One region of the Gluconobacter japonicus genome, then DNA from elsewhere that is predicted to be linked to it. Evidence: predicted binding sites of a transcription regulator. Region 1 holds the regulator's gene; the other holds the start of a gene.
The links. The regulator LexA, encoded in region 1, represses DNA repair genes until DNA is damaged. The targets are predictions, from matches to a motif close to TGTTCTANNTANGTTC.

Region 1 (4,715 bases):
AAGGCGACAGCCGAAGAGCTGGAGCTGCCGCTTTACCGTTATGTCGGTGGCGTTTTTGCACACACCCTGCCCGTTCCGATGATGAACATCGTCAACGGTGGTGAGCACGCAGATAACCCGATCGACATTCAGGAATTCATGATCCAGCCGGTTGGTGCGCCAACGATCGCTGATGCCGTACGCATGGGTTCTGAGATCTTCACAGCGCTGAAGAAGGGTCTGTCTGCTGCTGGTCACAACACGAATGTGGGTGACGAAGGTGGTTTTGCTCCGGGCCTGAAGTCTGCTGACGAAGCTCTGAGCTTCATCACGAAGTCTGTTGAGGCTGCGGGTTATCGTCCGGGTGATGATGTCACGTTTGCGCTTGATTGCGCTGCGACTGAGTTCTATGCCGACGGCCGCTACAACCTGAAGGGTGAAGGCAAGGAATTCGATTCTTCCGGTATGATCTCTTACCTGGAAGACCTGACGAAAAAGTATCCAATCGTCTCTATCGAAGACGGTCTTGCTGAAGATGACTGGGAAGGCTGGGCAGAACTGACCTCACGTCTGGGTGGTAAGCTCCAGCTCGTCGGTGACGATCTGTTCGTGACGAACCCTGAGCGTCTGCGTCGTGGCATCAAGGCTGGCACGGCCAATTCCCTGCTCGTGAAGGTGAACCAGATTGGCACGCTGACGGAAACGCTGGAAGCTGTCGAGACGGCTCACAAGGCTGGCTACACCTGCGTGATGAGCCATCGTTCCGGTGAGACGGAAGACGCTGTGATCGCGGATCTGGCTGTTGCGACCAACTGTGGGCAGATCAAGACGGGTTCCCTCTCCCGCTCTGATCGTACGGCCAAGTACAACCAGCTAATCCGTATCGAGCAGCAACTCGGTAGCGCGGCACGTTATGCAGGTCGCAGCATTCTCAAAAATGCCTGACCAGAAAGCCGGCCCCTTTTGGGGCCGGTTTTTTTTGGAAAATAATCAGGTGTCTTTTGACATGAATGATTGTTTCGCTCTGTCTCTCTGAGGTAGGCTGTCAAAACGTTTGAAAGCCAAGGGAGACTGTACCCCGCGTGAGACCTCTTCGACTCATCAAGCGCGCCATCCGTACGGTTGCGCCGCCAGTCCTGTTTCTTTCCCTAACGGCTTATTTTGGCTGGAACGCTCTGCACGGAGCGCATGGTATTCACGCGTATCAAGATCAGCTCGTTCTTCAGCAGCAGGCTCTTCAGGCACAACAGGATGCCAAGGATGAGCAGGCTGTCTGGCATCGGCGGGTGCTGGCTCTGAAAGAGAAGGCACTTGATGCTGATATTCTCGATGAGCGGTCACGGGCTATGCTGAATCTGACTCGGAATGGGGATATTGTTGTGCCCTATAGTCCGCACGACAAGCTTTTCTGAGGTCAGTTTTTGAAAGAACCGCTTAATCGGTTCTTTTTTGTGGGGGCAACAAAAAAGGCGACCGTAAGGCCGCCTTTTTAAACTCGTATGATCCGCGAGGTCTTACTTGATCTTGGCTTCGCGGAAGGTCACATGCTTGCGAGCGACCGGGTCATACTTACGGACTTCCATCTTGCCCGTAGCAGAACGTGCGTTCTTCTTCGTGACATAGAAGTAGCCGGTGTCAGCCGACGAAACGAGACGGATCTGAATAACGTTGGTTTTTGCCATGATACCCTCGGGCTTGCGCCGTCCTGATGCCGCTCGCAAGTGTCAAAGCAGCAGGTTGATCTAGTTCGGCGCACCATGCTGATTTGTCTGTCTCAGGTCAAGGCTTTCTCGTGAAAATCCGCTGATAACGTGTCTTTTTTCGGAAAAATAATCAATTTTAGCCGCTAAAACTCATGTTTTCAGGGCATTGACGTCCTTGTGGTCCGGTAAAGAGGAACCTATAAAGAACAAAAGGGAGATACATGTTGGTCATGTGTTCTGCCTGTTTCCAGATTATGCCTCCACCGAGGCGCACAGGAGCGCCTGTATGCTGACGCGCAAGCAGCACCAGCTTTTGCTATATATTGACGAGCACCTTCGCCGGACCGGGTATTCTCCCTCTTTCGACGAAATGAAGGATGCGCTCGAGCTCCGCTCCAAATCAGGTATTCATCGCTTGATTTCCGCTCTTGAGGAACGGGGCTTCCTGCGTCGGCATCATCATCGTGCCCGAGCGTTGGAGGTTCTGCGTCTTCCTCATATGGGAATGGATGCGCCCCATGCCGAGAGCACTGTTGCGCAGGCTCTATTCGTGCCGACAGTCGTCGAAGGTGGCCGTCAGGCTATGGAGGGGGCTTTTTCGGAAGCGCCGCGCTCGCCCGTCGAAGATGTGAGTGTTCAGATTCCTCTCTACGGGCGTATCGCGGCAGGTCTGCCGATTGAGGCTCTTCAGGATGAGAGCACCCATATTCAGGTACCCTCTTCCCTGCTTGGCACGGGTGAACATTATGCCCTGACCGTTGCAGGCGATTCCATGATTGAAGCGGGCATTCTGGACGGAGATATGGCGATCATTCGCCGTGGCGAACTCGCGGATAATGGCCAGATTGTCGTGGCTTTGATTGATGGTCAGGAAGTGACACTCAAGAAACTGCGTCGGCGTGGTTCTACGATCGCTCTTGAAGCTGCCAACCGGGATTATGAAACCCGCATTCTTCCGGCGTCACGTGTTCGCATTCAGGGGCGTTTGGTAGCGCTCTTCCGTCAGTATTGAACGTGTATGGTTCCTGTAAGTCCGCGAGGGCCTTCAGGAACCATTATGCAGATTAATGTTTCGGGGCAGCTGGAATGCCGCGGACAACCCGTACCGTTCCGTCAGGAGCGATGAGCGTACTTGTGCCATCTCCGTTTGGAATGATGATTGTCTTGTCGGGGTTTTTTGACAGGAAATGGGGCGCGTTATCTGGAACGCTTGTCGGAAGTGCCGGGATGAGGTTGCTTCGATCCTGAGACACACCATAACGTGTATCCGAACTTTCTCCAGCCGATATGCTTGCCCCTGGTTTCATCTGATGTCCCATGGACCCCAAAGCACCAGAGCCGGCAATTCCTCCCATAAAGGTTTTGTCGATTGAGGCGCCGCCGAAATATGTCGCAGGATCGCCCAGAGCGCGATTGAACACACTATCGGGGTTTTCAACATCTTTCAGGGTTGGCAGAGGCTGAGGAGAGCCAGGCCATATATTGCCGCCTTCCGGAAGGATCGGCGTGGAGGCAACTGTTTCCCCGCGAGCACGACGCAAGTTTTCACTATCCCCGTGTGGCGCGTTAGGATTGCTGCCTGACCACAGAGCTGTATCGTTCAAAAACTTGCCCATGCCCGAACAGCCACTCAGGGCGAGAGGTAATGCCAGTAGAGCGGCCTTACGCATTGCATACTCCCATAAGGTCGATCATTGACCTTTAGCGATCATTGCGTGAAAGCGCCAGATGATGGGATGATAACTGCAATAATAATCGTGCACAGTCCAGATCAGGATACGATCTTCGAGGACTTGCGCGGATCAGATGCCATCATTCTGGAAAGGCCAACTGTAAGGTAGCCCCAGCCACTGAGAACTGTTGGAATAACTGAGATCCACAGCAAAATACCACCAATCAGCGTGGCGGGCAGAAAGGACAGATGAAGAGCGGCAGCGGCCTTGTCTCCACCAATCAGGAAGCCAATGGCGACCATCTGGATGCCGGTCTTCCATTTTGCCAGACGGGTAGAAGGAAGGGTTTCCCGCTGGGAAGCCATGTATTCACGCAGACCGCTCACAAGGATCTCGCGCAGCATAATAATGATCGCGGCGTAGAGCGAGAATACCGGAAGAACCGTCAGGCCAGCCAAAGCCAGTAGCAGGGCTCCTACCAGGAGCTTGTCCGCGATGGGGTCCATCATGCGCCCCAGTTCGGACAGCATCTGCCACCGGCGTGCCAGAGCACCATCCAGATAATCCGTGATGCAGGCCGCCGTATAGACAACACAGGCTGCTACATTCCCCAGTGCGGAATGCAGGGCTAGCAGAGCGACCAGAACTGGAATGGCCGCTATGCGAAGCAGGGTCAGGACATTTGGCAGATCAGTGAGCATCGAACGCAGTCTAGAACAGTTTGGCTGGTTCCGGTATGCGCCAATCTGATCGGGATGTGTGTATTTTTTGTGCCAAAAGGAGATGGAGCCTCGATCCTCACGGAAATGTCAGCTTTGCGTCCGGAGCCATTCAGGATGAAAATGTCCGTATATGGCTCTGGCAATGCCTGAACTGATTCCTGGCGCTGTTTCAAGCTCTTCAAGGCTGGCCTGTCTCACACTTTTTGCAGAGCCAAAGTGATTCAGAAGAGCTTTCTTGCGAGCACCGCCGATTCCCGGAACGTCATCCAGTTCTGATTTTCGCAGTCCTTTGGAGCGCCCTGCCCTGTGTGTTGTGATGGCAAAGCGATGAGCCTCATCGCGTAGGCGCTGGAGGTAGTAAAGAACCGGGTCTCGCGGTGGAAGCTGGAATGGGGGCTGGGTTTCCGTAAAGAACCATTCTCTGCCCGCGTCCCGATCCGGCCCTTTGGCAATCGCCACGATGGGAATGTCCGTCACGCCCAGATCATTCAGGACCGCGCGGACTGCATTGAATTGCCCCAGCCCGCCATCAATCAGTAGAAGATCCGGCCAGTCTTCGGGTCTCTCGCCTTCTTCCCTGTCCTTGCTAAAACGACGTTCCATGACTTCACGCATCATGCCGAAATCATCCCCGGGAG
Region 2 (4,715 bases), on a different contig from region 1:
TCGGCATGTCACTGAAAAGCGCGTTGCAGCTTCTCAGCGTGTTCCAGGACCGGGGCATTGTTGTAGAAGTCACGCACCGGGCGGCTCATCGCCTGTTCGGTCTTGCCGGAATGGCCTCCCTCCGCGATGTTGTGACACCGCCCAACCGACCCGTTCCTGGCCGAAAACGCGGGCGTCCGCGTAAGAATGATCCTTTCACGGCACAGTCTGTTCTGGCGGAAGAGAGTGCACAGCTCCCGCCTCCAACCCGATTGGACCCGGTTCAGTTCGACTATGAGGATCTGGCTGCTGCCATGAATCAGGCAGATGAAGCCATGATGCGAAGTTCCCGGCTCATCGCTCGCCTCAAAGGAAAGATGGCGAGCTAGATCGTTCATCTGGTCAGAAAACCGCAAGAGATGACTCTTGCAACGGTCTCTGGAGTTGCAGAGCGACCGGAGTGGGAGCCGTCAGCCAGGTCTCGATCTCCTTGCGGCTTTCCAGAATGACGGGCATGGCTTTGGGATGATAGGGCGCGACTACGCCATTTGCTTCGGTGGTCAGGAAACCGAAAAGATCGGCCGTGACCTCGCCTTCCTTGAGCTTGCGCACCGAGGTCCAGGACGTCCAGATCCCGGCAAAGAAGCGGAGCGGCTTCGTGGCATCAGCTGCAAACCATACCGGATGAAACGACCCGTCATCCTGTCGCGCCTGTTCCGAGAAAGCCGTAAATGGCACTATGCAGCGATGGGACACCCCGAGCCAACGCCGCCAATGTGGAGAAGCCGTGTTACGAATATTAGTGATACCCCGGTCGACCTTGCGTCCTTTAAGGGCAAACGCCGGAGACGGCATACCCCACCGGGCCAGAACCAGTTCTCGGCCGTTCTGCCCGTGGCGCACAATCGGGGCCACGTAATCAGGGTAAATATCGGGCATGAAGGGAAGGTTGCCCGTGTGGTCATTGAGCACCTCCGCAATGGCGCGGATCTCGTCCTGTGAGGACGTCTGGGCATACAGATTACACATGATCGCTTCCTTGCTCTGAAGCAGGGTGTCCTATTCGGAATTGGCTCTCAGAAGAAAAACACCGATCGGTCCGCCTGTGTTTCCTTTTCAGAAGAAATAAAAGCTGTTGTTGTTTGTGCGGTGGACTTGTGGGCAGAGCCACGCCCTGTGGTCAGCTCGCCAGAGCTGTCTCCGGGGCGTGAGTGACCGCCTTCAGGCGGCTGTCCACAAATCCACGGTTAGGAACCGCCTTTCTGGCTAATTATTCCTATGCCCCGATGCTGGCTGAATACGGTTAGTTCGATTTGGTCTTTTGCACTCGGCAGCCTTTAGCCTCATGCCGCACTCACATAGGTCATCGGTAAAGTGCTCCTTGAAGCAGCTCAGCAACTGAGGCGCGCTAAAGGAGACGACCATGACCACACCGACAAGCACTACACGTTCCGAAGCTTTTCACCTTCTGTCCCGCGCTCTTCTGAACATCCGTTCCGAAGCTCAGAGCGTACTCGGATCCAGCGAAACGCTCTCCCCTGAGCATCAACGTGTACTCTCGGCCATTCAGGCTGCTGCCGACGCTGTGCACAACCTTCCGCATCTGCTGGCCGAGCAGACAGAGTCAAACGAGGTCGTCCTTATCGGTGAGGTGACGACCGCGAACGAAACCCTGACAACGCTCAGAATGCGCTGATAAGCCGCGCTTCTGAGCCTGCTGGGCGGAGTGATAACGCTGTCTTACGCAGCGATCTCTCTAAAAAATTAACTTGCGTCCTGTGTTCGTTTGTTCTCTTTCTGTTCTCGTCAAGGAGAACAGTCATGACTTCGAACGCGCTGGCGCGTCTGCGCGAGCAGGTCCGATGCCTCGAGCGTCGGAGCCTGCCTCACTCTATTTTCCGGGTGCTGCCAACAGGCCTGCAGCCGGTCGATGACCATCTAGGCGGTGGCCTCAAAACCGCTAGCCTGCATGAGATTCTGGTGCCCGATCCGCTTGAAATTGGTTCCAGCCTCGCCCTGCTTCTGCCTCTGCTCGCGCGCAGTGGCCAGCCTGTTTTCTGGCTGGGGGCGGTCCCCCCTCAGCTCCATGCCTGGGGACTGCACCAGACCGGGATCTCGCTCCGACACCTGATCTGCGTTGAGAGCGATGACGCCAGTGTTCTGGCTGTGGCCGAGGATATCCTGCGCGGTCCCGAGCGAGCCCTTGTCGTGATAGCTGGTCCGCATATCCCCTCCCTGACAGAAGTGCGTCGCCTGAATCTGGCTGCCGAAAGCAGCGGGAATACTGGCTTCTTCCTGCGCTCTGTCAGCGTCTCCCGCTCATCCGGAAAGGACCCCTGTGCCTGCGCCACACGCTGGCAGGTTACTTCTCATCCTTCAGCCCCTCTCTGTTTGCCGGGACTGGTTCTGCCGCTTCCCGGCCCCCGCCGTCTTTCCGTCTCGCTGTTGCGGGTGCGTGGAGGACGTCCTGCCCACTGGCTTCTCGACTGTCCTGACCATGCGCCGCTTCCTCGCCCTGTGGCTTCCTTTCTGGCGCACCGAGCGCCTTCAGCTCTGCCAGCAGGATCATTACCCCCCCGATCGCCCGCTTGTCGTGCACGCGCCTGAGCACAACCGCCAGACGCTCACGGCCGTCAATCCGGTGGCGCTGGCAGCGGGCCTGAGACCAGGCCAATCGCTGGCCCAGGCACGGAGCCTTGTGCCGGACCTCCTGTGCGTCGAGCAGGACACTGACGCCGATGATGCGGCTCTTCACGAGCTCTGTTGCTGGCTGCTGTGGCTGTCGCCCCTGCCCGCTCTGGATGCGCCGGATGGCCTGTACAGTGACACAACTGGCTGTGCCCATCTTTATGGTGGTGAAGAGGCCATGCTGTCTCTTGTCCGGACGCGCCTTTCCGAGAAAGGTCATGCCTGTTCTCTGGCCCTGAGCGACAGCGCGGCGGCCTCGCGCGCTCTGGCACGCTCGCGCCTCGACGGCGCCTGCGTCATCCCGCCTGGTCAGCAGAAACAGGCTCTGGACCGGCTGCCCTGTTCGGCCCTGCCAATTGCCCCGGAGACAGCATCCCGTCTCAATCGTCTGGGACTGACAACCATTGGTGCGCTTGCAGCCCTTCCCCGCGCGCCTCTGGCCAAGCGGTTCGGCGCGGAGCTTCTCACCTGTCTGGATGAAGCCGTTGGCTTTCAGGCAAGACCGCTGAGCGTGGTTCAGGTGCGAGACCGGATCTCCCTGTCGCGCTCGCTTGTCGAGCCTATCGGCACAGCCGAGGCGATTGCGACCGTCATCGACGCTCTCGTGCCGGAAGCCTGCGTCCTGCTGTCACGTCGCGGCGAAGGCGCACGGCAGATCGATTTTCTCTGTGTCCGTGTGGATAACACGGTCCAGGCCATCCGTGTCGGCACGTCCGATCCGACCTCAGACATGCCCCGCCTCCTCCGCCTCCTCAAGGATCAGATTTCCCGGATTGAACCCGGTTTTGGCATCGAGGCTGTCACCCTCACCATCAGCGCCAGCGAGCCCATAGAAGCCGGCCCCGCTCGCCCGGTACTTTCAGACCCAGAGGATCGTCTGGTCGACACGGTGCCCGCGACCCTCATCGACCGGTTGATCAATCGTCCTGGTGTTGCAGCCGTCTATCAGTTTGCGCCCCGGTTTTCCGCCTGGCCAGAAGACGGACAGTCTCGCGTTTCTCCAGGCAACATGGCAAAACCGCCTTTCGCGGGCCAGATGCTCTGGGCGCGGCCGAACATTCTGTTCGATCTGCCCGTCCGGGTGCAGGTGACTGCCCTGCTTCCGGACGGTGCGCCCCGCCAGTTCGTCCTGAAGAGACAGACGCATCGCATTTCTGCGGCCGATGGCCCCGAACGACTGCTGGGCGAATGGTGGCAGACCGCCGAAAACTACGGCGCGATCCGCGACTACTGGCAGGTCGAGACCACGACCGGCCTGCGCCTGTGGCTGTTTCGCAAAGGCGACGGAACCCATGCCTGGTCCGGTTCGGGCGACTGGTTTCTACAGGGAATGTTCTGATGGACGCCCGCGATGATCTGATCCCGGCCAGCACCTCGGACGTGGCCGAAGTCCTGATGCACGCGCTGTGTTACGACGGACGCAGGCGGACGCATGACGCCGCCGAGCTGATGGCCCGTCTGGTGGCCGAGCGTCTGGTCGCCTATCTCGAACGATCCGGATTTGTCGTGATGCGCGCTCCCACCAGCAACGCGCCTGATAGCAGCCGACACCCGCATCCGCACCGCCGCTGAGCCATGAGCGCGCCTTATGTCGAATTGCAGGTCACGTCCTCGTTTTCGTTCCTGCGCTCGGGCAGCCAGCCGGATGAACTGATCTTTCAGGCGAAAGCCCTGGGCTATGACACAATCGGTCTGACCGACTGGAACACTGTGGCCGGAGTGATCCGCGCCCATCTGGCAGCGCGCGAGGCCGGTCTTCGTCTTCTACCCGGATGCCGTTTGGCTCTACGTGATGGCAGCGCGCTCCTGGCCTATCCCCGCAACCGTGCGGGTTGGGCGGGTCTCTGCCAGATTCTAACGCTTGGTCATCATCGGGGCGAGCGGGACGTGTTCCTTCTAGGATGGGAGGATCTCGTCGCAGCGGCCCCGAACCTCCTCCTGATCCTGTTGCCGCCCGAGGATCTGGCAGCACTTCCCGGGCACGTTCAGAGCCTGCTGGATCTGCCCGGACAAAGGGCGGGCGAAGAAGAGACCCGGTTTGTCGCGCT

Region 2: a site for LexA is predicted at 1,767-1,782, ahead of HKD32_RS11810 (ImuA family protein). Genes of this name have one in related genera too.

What each region holds. Positions count from the first base shown of each region.
Region 1 is NZ_JABCQN010000003.1:339,598-344,312, forward strand. Features, by position in the region: gene eno (phosphopyruvate hydratase) at 1-924, shown strand, start outside; gene HKD32_RS08055 (FtsB family cell division protein) at 1,062-1,391, shown strand; gene rpmG (50S ribosomal protein L33) at 1,494-1,661, opposite strand; gene lexA (transcriptional repressor LexA) at 1,969-2,694, shown strand; gene HKD32_RS08070 (hypothetical protein) at 2,747-3,352, opposite strand; gene pgsA (CDP-diacylglycerol--glycerol-3-phosphate 3-phosphatidyltransferase) at 3,454-4,056, opposite strand; gene uvrC (excinuclease ABC subunit UvrC) at 4,165-4,715, opposite strand, start outside.
Region 2 is NZ_JABCQN010000006.1:49,475-54,189, forward strand. Features, by position in the region: gene HKD32_RS11795 (hypothetical protein) at 1-368, shown strand, start outside; gene HKD32_RS11800 (SOS response-associated peptidase) at 382-1,008, opposite strand; gene HKD32_RS11805 (hypothetical protein) at 1,403-1,675, shown strand; gene HKD32_RS11810 (ImuA family protein) at 1,801-2,586, shown strand; gene HKD32_RS11815 (Y-family DNA polymerase) at 2,477-4,006, shown strand; gene HKD32_RS11820 (PDDEXK family nuclease) at 4,006-4,239, shown strand; gene HKD32_RS11825 (error-prone DNA polymerase) at 4,243-4,715, shown strand, end outside.